DNA from 3 places in the Psychrobacillus sp. Z3-81 genome. Region 1 is predicted to be linked to each of the others. Evidence: riboswitches for the same ligand, from Rfam matches in the RefSeq annotation. Region 1 holds a riboswitch; each other region holds the start of a gene.
The links. Region 1 has a riboswitch for S-adenosylmethionine ahead of AC1ECF_RS07600 (methionine ABC transporter ATP-binding protein). Riboswitches for the same ligand answer to the same signal wherever they lie in the genome.
Positions count from the first base shown of each region.

Region 2: another riboswitch for S-adenosylmethionine. It lies ahead of AC1ECF_RS16830 (O-acetylhomoserine aminocarboxypropyltransferase/cysteine synthase family protein); the one in region 1 lies ahead of AC1ECF_RS07600 (methionine ABC transporter ATP-binding protein).
Region 3: another riboswitch for S-adenosylmethionine. It lies ahead of metK (methionine adenosyltransferase); the one in region 1 lies ahead of AC1ECF_RS07600 (methionine ABC transporter ATP-binding protein).

Region 1 covers NZ_JBWQPU010000005.1:110,713-114,685, forward strand. The annotation lists gene lepB (signal peptidase I) at 1-12, opposite strand, end outside; gene AC1ECF_RS07585 (TVP38/TMEM64 family protein) at 5-646, opposite strand; gene AC1ECF_RS07590 (AzlC family ABC transporter permease) at 756-1,457, shown strand; gene AC1ECF_RS07595 (AzlD domain-containing protein) at 1,459-1,770, shown strand; SAM riboswitch class I at 1,888-1,991, shown strand; gene AC1ECF_RS07600 (methionine ABC transporter ATP-binding protein) at 2,206-3,231, shown strand; gene AC1ECF_RS07605 (methionine ABC transporter permease) at 3,221-3,883, shown strand; gene AC1ECF_RS07610 (MetQ/NlpA family ABC transporter substrate-binding protein) at 3,896-3,973, shown strand, end outside.
Region 2 covers NZ_JBWQPU010000022.1:22,037-26,009, forward strand. The annotation lists gene AC1ECF_RS16820 (YdcF family protein) at 766-1,353, opposite strand; gene AC1ECF_RS16825 (glycerol-3-phosphate acyltransferase) at 1,363-2,010, opposite strand; SAM riboswitch class I at 2,151-2,262, shown strand; gene AC1ECF_RS16830 (O-acetylhomoserine aminocarboxypropyltransferase/cysteine synthase family protein) at 2,377-3,669, shown strand; gene AC1ECF_RS16835 (homoserine dehydrogenase) at 3,794-3,973, shown strand, end outside.
Region 3 covers NZ_JBWQPU010000014.1:72,091-76,063, forward strand. The annotation lists gene AC1ECF_RS14440 (alpha/beta hydrolase) at 1-209, opposite strand, end outside; gene AC1ECF_RS14445 (gamma carbonic anhydrase) at 291-800, shown strand; gene metK (methionine adenosyltransferase) at 964-2,163, opposite strand; SAM riboswitch class I at 2,356-2,469, opposite strand; gene pckA (phosphoenolpyruvate carboxykinase (ATP)) at 2,659-3,973, shown strand, end outside.

The DNA.
Region 1 (3,973 bases):
TTCTTTATTCAAGATTCTCTCCTCTTTTTCGGCTTCTCTCTAGTCTTATGTTTCGAAAATCTGCCTCTACCTTTTTGTCTAACCTCTTCTCCACTCTCTTTCCTACATACCAAAGAATCGCAATGAGGACAATAACGATTGCTGTTCTTATTGGCTGAGTGATTAAAGCCTTAATATCCGAACCGATAAAGCTAACCACAAATATCATAATTAGTTTACCCAGCGTCAATGTCCAAAAGTATGTATGCTTCTTCATATTTGATAAACCTGCGACTATGTTCACTAGCGCAGAAGGGGTAAACGGAAAACAGATAAATAAGAACAGCGGTCCAAATCCATTTCTCTCTACCCATAGTATTAATTTCTGGATTCGTTCATGTCTTGTAATAAAATTTAAAACTCTAGCTCGTCCATATTTACGAATGACCAAAAAGACGGCATAAGATCCTGCAACAGAGCCCACCCAAGTTAGTAAAAACCCAAAAAACAGACCATATGCTGTTACGTTTGCCACGATAAAAACAACGAGTGGCAAGAATGGAAGAAACGCTTCCAAGAAAGGAAGTAAAATACCAATTATCGGCCCTAATGCTCGATAGTCCTGTGCTAAATGTGTAAAATTTTCTATAGAAAACCAATCAGGCATACTTTTCCCTCCGCATTCCTATGTAATTAATCTTTCCCTTTTAGTGTATACATAAAACGACTTTCTTATAGTATAATTTCTTCATTATCATGAAGGTGGTGAGAAATTTGTGACTTTTTCAAAAGGCTTAAGGGCCGGGGTAAATATCGCTATTGGCTATTTTCCGATTGCCCTTACATTTGGACTTCTTGCAAAAACGGCTGGCTTAACTATCTGGCAAGCCACTGCAATGAGTATACTCGTTTATGCCGGAGCTGCCCAATATATGTCTTTGACGCTTTTGACGAAAGGTGTTGACCCTATTTTAATCGTTTTAAATACATTTGTCGTCAATATACGTCATTTCCTTATGACGGCATCACTGAGTGAAAAGATGCATCGGGAAAAAAGATGGATAAAAGGAATATATGCTTTTGGAATCACGGATGAAGCTTTTTCCGTTCTGGCAACCCGTAAAGAAGAAAAGCTCACAACCTCCTTCGCCTTTGGAGTGATCCTCATCGCATACAGCAGCTGGGTGGTTTTTACTGCAGTTGGACATGTCATTGGAGCCAATCTGCCGTTATTTTTTCAAGCTGCGATGTCCGTTGCACTCTATGCCATGTTTATCGGACTTCTAGTGCCCTCCATGAAAGGCAATAGAAAGGTGGTCATGCTAGCTTTAACTGCCGCAAGTATCAACGGCTTTTTTTATTGGACACAACTCTTATCTACAGGCTGGTCCATTTTAATCGCTACGCTGGCAGCTTCTATCCTAATTGAACTGATTTATTCCAAAAAAGCAAGACCCATCGTGAAAGGAGAGTCTTAATATGGGTGATTGGTATTGGTGGACCATCCTTGGCATGGCCATTGTTACATATATCCCACGTGCGTTCCCTTTGACATTTTTAGAAGGCAGGGAACTACCTCCTATCGTGTCTGGCGTGTTAGCAAATATCCCCTATGCCGTGTTAGGGGCATTAATCTTTCCAGCCATTCTTTATATCCAAGAAGGAAATTACTTATTTGGATTAATAGGCGCAATAGTAGCTTTTTCTTTGGCTTTTATTTTTTCTAATGCCATGACTGTTGTACTAGGAACTATTGGTGTTTTAGCAATTTATAGCCTTATTTTTTTATAGTACATCAAAACGATATTAATATTCAAAATAAAATTAATAGTAAAAATAACTTGACTAGTTTGACTAAAGCGTTTAAAGTTATAATCAATTCTTACAACAATTACATAGCGCATCACTTTCTTATCCAGAGAAACCGAGGGACAGGCCCAATGACGTTTCGGCAACAGGTTCAAATTTGAACACTGTGCCAATTCCTGCAAGCTTAGCTTGAGAGATGAGAGAGATGGTTTTTCAAATCTTTTGAAGAGCTCTCTTTTTCTTGTCTATCTGATAAGAAAAGAGAGCTCTTTTTGTTTAACTTCCTACTCCGTGCCAGACCCCATCGAGGTCTTGCCCAATTATAATAAGGCATTTAGCACATTTCTAATCAAGTCTCTTTCCTGGAAAGTAAGATGGCTACGTTGTTTGAAGAAGTATGATTCTAGGAGGGATCCCATGATTGAATTCAAAAATGTTTCAAAGACCTTTCTTCTTGGAAAACGAAAGGTGCACGCTGTAAAGAATGTCTCTCTTTCCATTGAGAAAGAAGATATTTTCGGTATTATCGGATTCAGCGGTGCAGGAAAAAGCACGCTGCTTCGCTTAGTGAATATGCTAGAGCGTCCTACAGAGGGTTCCGTTTTTATTCAAAACACAGACGTGAACAGCCTTTCCTCTAAGGATTTAAGAACGAGAAGAAGAAACATCGGGATGATTTTTCAAAACTTCAACCTCTTCCATTCTCGTACTGTAGCTGGAAATGTAGCATATCCACTAAAGCTTGCCGGTCTAAAAAAACAAGAAATAGACAAACGAGTAGAGGAACTGCTGAGCTTTGTCGGGCTAACAAGCAAGGCAAAGGATTTTCCAAGCCAGCTATCAGGTGGTCAAAAGCAGCGTGTAGGAATCGCTCGTGCACTTGCAACTTCTCCCGATATTCTGATTTGTGACGAGGCAACCTCTGCACTAGACCCAGAAACTACGGCTGATATTCTAAGGCTACTAAAAAAAGTGAACAAGGAATTTGGGATTACTATTTTGCTGATCACTCATGAAATGCATGTTATTCAATCTATCTGTAATAGGGTGGCTGTCATGGAAGACGGCGAGGTGATTGAAACAGGGGACGTTTTCGATGTATTCACAAACCCTCAGCACTCGACCACCAAACGGTTTATCCAATCCGTCCAGCAGGATCTCCCCTCCCCTACTGTGTTACAGGAGTGGCGAGAGAACGGTGGGAAAAAATTATATCAGGTCATCTTTAAAGGGGATGTTACAAACCAGTCCATCCTTTCCCAGGTTACGCAAAAACACCGCGTACACTTTAACATCGTCTACGGCTCTATTCGAGAGCTGCAGGAAAAGCTATTCGGAAATCTACTCATTTCCTTTGAAGGAGACCCGCAGGGAATAAAGGATGCCATTCATGAATTAACAACCATTGTAGAACTTCAGGAGGTGACACCAAATGAAGGTTGATTGGACGACATTTTGGCCAACGATTTTAGAATCGACTGGCGAAACGATCATCATGGTCATTGTGACACTGATTTTTTCCTCTATTCTAGGAATCAGTATTGGTCTACTACTTTTTGTAACTCGTGAGAAAAATATTTTAGAAAATAAGTTTTTGTTTCAATTACTAAATTTATTGATAAATATCATTCGACCGATCCCGTTCATTATTTTCTTAGTTGCCATTTCGCAGCTTACTAGATTAGTAGTCGGTTCAACGATCGGAATAGCAGGTGCCATCTTCCCGATGACCATTGTAGCCAGCTTTTCCATAGCTAGGGTCGTGGAGAACAATTTAGTAAGTATCGATACCGGTGTAATTGAAGCAGCTCAGGCAATGGGAGCAAGCCCACTACGTATTATCTTTACTGTGCTAATTCCAGAGGCACTAGGTCCACTGATTCTAGGTCTTACATTCACTACCGTCAGCTTAATCGACTTCTCCGCAGTAGCAGGAACAGTTGGCGCAGGTGGACTTGGACACGTGGCAATGACCTATGGCTATCAACGATTTGACGGAAGTGTCATGATCGTCACTGTACTGATTTTAATTATACTTGTGCAATTTGCCCAATGGATTGGAAATACATTATCGAAAAAATTCTTAAGACGATAAGGAGAGATTGACATGAAAAAAATTAGCTTACTACTATTTGCAGTAATTACAGCACTTGTTTTATCCGCTTGTAGCAGCTCATCAGCTTCC
Region 2 (3,973 bases), on a different contig from region 1:
AGAGCAGTAAGAATTGGAAATCGAGTGAGAGTAAAATTGCTCTATCCGAGAATAAATAGCCTCCGAACGAGAGTAAATCAGCTGAATGAGAGTAAATAGCTTCCGAGCGAGAGTAACGGGAAGCCATCCGAGAATAAAGTGTCACCGAATGAGATTAACCACCGCCTAACTGAGAGTAACGGCTGACCCAGTAAGAGGTGGGAAATTGAGTGAGAGTAAATAGCCTCCGAGCGAGAGTAACGGCTGACCCAGTAAGAGGTGGAAATCGAGTGAGAGTAACTTCGCCTTATCCGAGAGTAAAGTAACCTCGAACGAGAGTAAATCAGCTGAATGAGAGTAAATAGCTTCCGAGCGAGAGTAACGGGAAGCCATCCGAGAATAAAGTGTCACCGAATGAGATTAACCACCGCCTAACTGAGAGTAACGGCTGACCCAGTAAGAGGTGGGAAATTGAGTGAGAGTAAATAGCCTCCGAGCGAGAGTAACGGCTGACCCAGTAAGAGGTGGAAATCGAGTGAGAGTAACTTCGCCTTATCCGAGAGTAAAGTAACCTCGAACGAGAGTAAATCAGCTGAATGAGAGTCAATAGCCTCCCAGCGAGAATAACGGGAAGCCATCCGAGAATAAAGTATCACCGAATGAGAGTAACCGACGCCTAACTGAGAGTAACGGCCAACCCACCAGTAGGAAGCGGAAAATCAATAATCCTAGCTGCCCCACCCCTTACTCCAATTAAAAAACTCTGCCGTCCACATAGGCAGAGTTTCATTGTCCAGTGATAAATGTCCTTAGTAATGCTACACGTTCCCTTAGTCTCAGCTTTGCCTCGGTTACTGGTGGTGTCTCGGCAGGAACTACGTCTGCATCCCAACCAAGCCCCTCGGCAATTATCTTGGACCGTTGCAAGTGGAAATCACTAGTGATGATAGTGACAGCTTCCACGTCATCAGGCAGAATCTCCTGAGAGAATAGTAGATTTTCATAAGTAGAGGTAGATTTATTTTCCAGAATGATTCTTTCCTCTTCAATCCCGTGTTCGACCAAGTATTCTTTCATTACAACTGCTTCTTCTATATCCTCATCAGGTCCCTGACCACCAGAGACTACTAGTTTGATGTGTGGATATGATTGGGCATATTCCAAAGCGGCTTCTAGTCGATAACGAAGTGCCAAGGATGGGATATTTCCTTCTTTGACTTTTGCTCCTAATACGATTGCATATTCATTTGTGCCATCTGCTGCTGGCTTAAGTCCATCCTCTAGCCATTTGCCAGTTAGTAACCATAATCCTCCTCCAACAAAAAAGGTGATAAAAACGGGTACTAGCACAATCCACCTCATTTTTCTTTTCATGTATGCTCCTTAGGTTGAAGGCTTTTTCTTCTTAATAACGGATGAAAGTGTTCGCTCTTCCTTTTTCATTAGTCGCTGAACATTCTCGCGATGAAGTAGAAGGGCCATCAAGAACAGAAAGCTGGCAACTATGACAGGACCTAATCCGTCTGCTACCCAGAAAGATGCTGCTACGAAAACGATGTAAAATGCAAAAACTCCGATTAATAAATAGTCCGTTATAATAGTGATTGCTATAAGTAGCAGTAATGCGGCAAGCCCTACCGGCCAATGCAATGCAAGTAATACTCCGATAATGGAAGCAGTACCTTTTCCTCCTTGAAAGCGTGTGTAAATAGGAAAGTTATGTCCTAGGATTACAGCAGCCCCAGCTAAATAGAGTAAAAAATCTAACTGTGCAGGAGAAAAAATCTCTGTATATTGAGCAAACAATCGAACGCCAATGATCATAACGGCGCCTTTTAATATATCGATTACCCCAACAAGAATGCCATATTTCCAGCCAAGTACAATGGTTGCGTTAGATGCACCAGAATTATTTAGGCCTTCCTTTTTAATATTCACACCACTAAAAAATTGTGCTAGTTTCGAACCATGAATTGACCCAAGAAGATATCCGATGAAAAGAGTTGCAACTCCATATACCCAAATACTCATTTTACGTTCCCCCTTTCCAAGGTATTCCTTTTATTAAACGAGTGTAAGAACAAAAAAGTTTCAGAATTTTAACTATTTTCCTTGACGAATAAAAGAAGAGGAGCTAAACTGTGTAACAAGATGGAAATACAAACCAAATACTCTTATCAAGAGAGACCGAGGGAATAGGCCCTACGAAGTCCAGCAACCCCAGTTTTTACTGGAAGGTGCTACATCCTACAAATCCATTTAGTTGGATTTGGAAGATAAGAGGAGGAACAAGTCAAACAGTCCCCTCTTCTCATTACTAGAAGAGGGGTTTTCTTGTTCAATATCCTCTCGAGGCCTCCAGCATTCCATCTAAACTACTAAATTGGAGGAATTCAAATGACTAATCTTCACAAAGAAACATTACTTCTGCACGGTGGACAACAACCGGACCCTGTCACTGGCTCACGAGCGGTACCCATTCACAAAACGACTTCCTATGTATTTAAAGACACGGAGCATGCACAAAACTTATTTGCTTTAAAGGAAACTGGTAACATTTACTCCCGTATTACGAACCCAACAGTTGATGTGTTTGAACAACGTATTGCAGCATTAGAAGGAGGAACAGCGGCTGTCGCACTTTCCTCTGGGATGGCGGCTATTGCTTTTTCTATCTTAAATATTGCAGGAGCAGGCGATGAAATAATTGCAGCTGAGAATTTGTATGGAGGAACATTTAATTTATTTGCCCATACACTCCCAAGGTACGGCATTACCGTAAAATTTGTTGATTCAACCAATCCAGAAAGCTTCCGAGAAGCAACTACGGACAAAACAAAGGGATTCTTTGCTGAAATAATCGGTAATCCAAGTCTCAATGTGTTGGACGTAGAGAAAGTGGCAAGCATTGCAAATGAGGTGGGAGTTCCATTACTGGTGGATAATACATTCGCGACACCTTATGGCTGCAATCCAATTGAGCATGGAGCTCACGTGGTGATTCACTCTGCAACAAAGTGGATTGGAGGTCATGGAACAACAATCGGTGGAGTCGTAGTAGACGGTGGTAATTTTAACTGGAACTCTGATAAGTTCCCAGGCTTCACGGAGCCAGATGTAACCTATCATGGATTACGTTACGGCATTGATGTACCAGATGTAGCGTTTGCTATTAAGCTGAGAGTACAGCTGTTAAGAGATTTTGGTCCCTCTCTTAGCCCGGAGGCTGCCTTTTCCTTCTTACAAGGATTGGAGACACTTCATTTAAGGGTGCCGAAGCATAATGAAAATGCACAGGAGATAGCTGAATACTTACAACAGCATGAAGGAGTGACATGGGTCAACTATTTAGGGCTTGAAAGTCACCCGACTCATGAGCTTGCAAAAAAATACTTAACATCAGGATATGGCTCCATTCTAACCTTTGGAGTAAAGGGTGGAAAAGAAGCGGGTCGAAAAATCATCGACAATATTGAAATTTGGTCTCATGTTGCAAACGTAGGAGATGCAAAATCGCTGATTATACACCCAGCATCCACTACCCATCAGCAGCTGACTCCAAAGGATTTAGTAAAGACAGGTGTAACCGAGGATTTAATTCGCTTATCAGTGGGCTTAGAATCAGTCGAAGATTTAAAGGAGGCGCTTGGTAGAGTTCTTCTAGAAAAAACAAATGTCCTCTCTAGATAGAATTTTTGTTGTGATTTGGGTTAAAATGGTCTACAATAAGTAAAATAATCAATCGTTGAAAGATTGGAAAATTTACTTCAGTACGATTTGGCTCAGGTTGTACGGGTTCTGAGGAGGAAACATCATGGCGAAAATTAAAGCGGCAATCTTAGGCTTTGGGACAGTAGGTCAAGGTATATATCACATTGTGAATGAAAAACGAGAAGACTTAAAAAAGTCATTGGGATTAGACATTGAAATTAGTGCAATTCTGATTAGAGATCTAGGGAAGGAAAGACCTGAGACACCAGGTGTTTTAGTCACG
Region 3 (3,973 bases), on a different contig from region 1:
ATATAATCATAATACTCATCAAAGGATTCCTCGTGAACAGCATCTGGCTTTACGAGCTCTCCGTGTCCTGGTAAGTCCCCCATCACAATATGGCAGTTGGAGCTTCTTAGCTTTTCGATTAACCATGCATACCTTCTATGGTGCTCATATGCGCTATGAACAATCACAACGACAGCTTTCGGTTTTTCTTCTGCTTCCCATTTCCACATGACAACCACCTCATTATTGTTGAAAAATTATTAGTTTGATACCATTAATTATATTCTAAAATACAAAGGAGCGAGTAAAAAATGATTTATCCATTTAAAGGTAAGGAACCAAAAATAGACCAGAGCGCCTATATCGCTGATTATGTAACGATCACAGGGGATGTGACGATAGGTCCTGACACTTCTATTTGGTTTGGTTCAGTAATTCGTGGAGATGTCGCTCCAACAATTATTGGCAGCCGAGTGAGTATCCAAGATTTGAGCTGTCTTCATCAAAGCCCAAATAATCCTTTAGTTATTGAAGATGAAGCGACCATCGGCCATCAGGTGACATTACATGGGTGTACTGTTCGAAAGAGAGCTTTAATAGGAATGGGCTCTATCATTCTTGACCGAGCTGAAATTGGAGAAGGTGCTTTCATTGGCGCGGGAAGTTTAGTTCCTCCAGGCAAGAAAATACCACCAAATACATTAGCTTTAGGAAACCCAGCAAGAGTCGTAAGAGAATTAAATGATGAGGACAAAAAAGATATGGATCGAATCATAAATGAATACGTAGAAAAAGGAAAATATTATAAATCACTCTTATAAGCTTTCTATAAGAGAAGCGAAAACATGGCGTGGTAATTGGACAGGCATTCTTTACGTATATACACTATATCTAATCTAAAAATATACATTTATCATTTTGTCTATTATGATGATTTTTCCTTAAATAAAAAAGAGACTTTCTGTTACGAAAGTCTCTTTCTCTTTAAATTCCTGCCTTTTGCTTTAGCTCATCTGCTTTATCAGTTTTCTCCCAAGGAGCATCGATGTCTGTACGGCCAAAGTGTCCATAAGCTGCTGTAGGCTTATAGATTGGGCGACGTAAATCAAGCATTTTAATAATACCAGCTGGGCGAAGATCAAATAATTCACGGATGTATGTTACTAGCTCTGCTTCCGTTATCTTACCAGTACCAAATGTATCTATAGAGATAGATACTGGCTGAGCGACACCAATAGCATAAGCCAATTGAACTTCACAGCGATCTGCAAGTCCAGCGGCAACTATATTTTTTGCCACGTAGCGTGCAGCATAAGCAGCAGAACGGTCTACTTTTGTTGGATCCTTACCTGAGAATGCTCCACCGCCATGACGTGCATAACCACCGTAAGTGTCTACAATAATTTTACGTCCTGTTAATCCAGCATCCCCTTGAGGACCACCAATTACAAATCGACCAGTCGGGTTGATAAAGTACTTTGTTTTATCGCTTATTAATTCAGCAGGGACGATTGGTTTGATTACAACCTCCTTCAGGTCTTGTTGGATTTGCTCCAACGTCACTTCTGGATGGTGCTGTGTAGAAATAACAATTGTATCTATGTGTACTGGATTGTTATTTTCATCGTATTCTACTGTTACTTGTGTTTTTCCGTCTGGACGTAAATAAGGTAACGTTTCATCTTTACGAACATCCGCTAATCGTCGAGATAGCTTGTGAGCTAAGCTGATTGGTAATGGCATAAGCTCCGGTGTCTCGTTACAAGCATAACCGAACATAAGACCTTGGTCACCTGCTCCAATCGCATCAATATCTGAATCAGACATTGAGCCTTCTCTTGCCTCAAGTGCTCGGTCTACACCAGCAGCAATATCTGGAGATTGCTCATCAATCGCAGTTAACACTGCAGAGGTTTCAGAGTCAAAACCATATTTAGCTCTTGTATATCCAATTTCTTTGATAGTAGTGCGTACTACCTTAGGGATATCTACGTACGTAGATGTGGTAATTTCACCTGCAACTAAAACAAGTCCTGTTGTCACGGTAGTTTCACAAGCTACACGAGCATTAGGATCCTCTGCTAAAATTGCATCTAGAATAGCATCAGAGATTTGATCACAAATCTTATCTGGATGCCCTTCTGTTACTGATTCCGATGTAAATAATCGACGTTGTGTCAAAATGCTTTCCTCCTATATCCTGCGAGATTTCTCTCAGGAATTGATACGGTACTCATTCCCATGTCAAGCCTATATTAAACTTGAAGCCGTTTCGGACTTGGCACACAAGGATTTAGGGCGATGTAAATAAAAAAACCTTTCACTCATGTTCAAATAAACAATGAGGAAAGGGATTCATATCATAAACACCTTTCACTCTTATCAATCAAGGCTATACCTTGTCTCAGGTTGGGCACCTTTGTAATAATAGTATTACAGGTTGCCGGGTTTCACAGGGCCTGACATCCCTCCACCGACTCGGAATAAGAGTATCCGTTCAATTTATCATCATACGTAAACATAAAATAGAAGTCAATAATTTTTGTCCAAAATTTCACAGTTTAAAAATTTTATGCTAATTAGTATAGATTATATAGTCAAATGTGTTATACTATTTCACATATCAGATAACCACCTCCACCTGTAGAGGGAAAATATAAAAAAGGATGGTAATATCACATGAATTCAATTGATACTATGAGTGAACTGACCCAATTGTTATCCGGGAATAATATTTGCCTTCAATTATCAGTGCCAGAGCTTGTTGAAAAAGCAACAGCTCGAGGAGAAGCAGTACTTACTTCCACCGGGGCTGTGAAAGCAGAAACCGGAAAATATACTGGTCGCTCTCCGCAAGATAAATATATCGTGGATGAACCTATCTCTAGAGCAAAAATTGATTGGGGTCCTGTGAACCAACCGATTTCCGCAGAAAAATTTGAAGCTTTATATATAAAAGTAGTGAAATATTTAAAAGAACAAGAAGAACTTTTCGTATTTAATGGATTCGCTGGTGCAGATCCTGAATCGCGCTTGAGCATCCAAGTCATAAACGAATTTGCTTGGCATAATTTGTTTGCTCATCAGTTATTCATCCGCCCTACTTCCGAAGAGCTTTCTACACATAAAGCTGATTTTACTGTAATCAGCGCGCCTAACTTTAAGGCTGACCCAGCTTTAGATGGAACGAACTCCGAAACTTTTATCATTGTTTCCATGGAAAAGAGAGTAGTTCTGATCGGCGGTACAGAATACGCTGGTGAAATTAAAAAATCTATATTCTCTATTATGAACTATTTATTGCCGGAAGAAAACATTTTACCAATGCATTGTTCAGCAAATGTTGGTGAACAAGGAGATGTTACCCTATTCTTCGGTTTATCTGGTACAGGAAAAACAACGTTATCAGCTGATGCTGGACGTAAATTAATCGGTGATGATGAACATGGTTGGTCTGATAAAGGTGTATTCAACATCGAAGGTGGCTGCTATGCAAAATGTATCGATTTAACTCGTGAAAATGAGCCACAAATCTATGATGCTATTAAATTTGGTACTGTTTTAGAGAATGTAGTAGTTGATGCGAATACGCGTGTAGCTGATTACGCAGATAACTCACTTACTGAGAATACGAGAGCAGCATACCCTATTCAATATATTGATAATATAGTAGACCCTTCTGTTGCGGGTCATCCAAATACAATTATTTTCTTAACGGCTGATGCATTCGGAGTGTTACCTCCAATCAGTAAATTAACGAAAGAACAAGCAATGTATCACTTCTTAAGCGGCTTTACTTCTAAGCTTGCTGGTACAGAACGAGGAATCACTTCTCCACAGCCTGCATTCTCTACTTGCTTCGGCTCACCTTTCTTACCATTGCATGCTACTGTATATGCTGAAATGCTTGGAAAGAAAATTGATGAGCATGGAGCACAGGTTTTCCTAGTAAATACCGGCTGGACTGGTGGAGAATACGGCGTAGGAAGCCGTA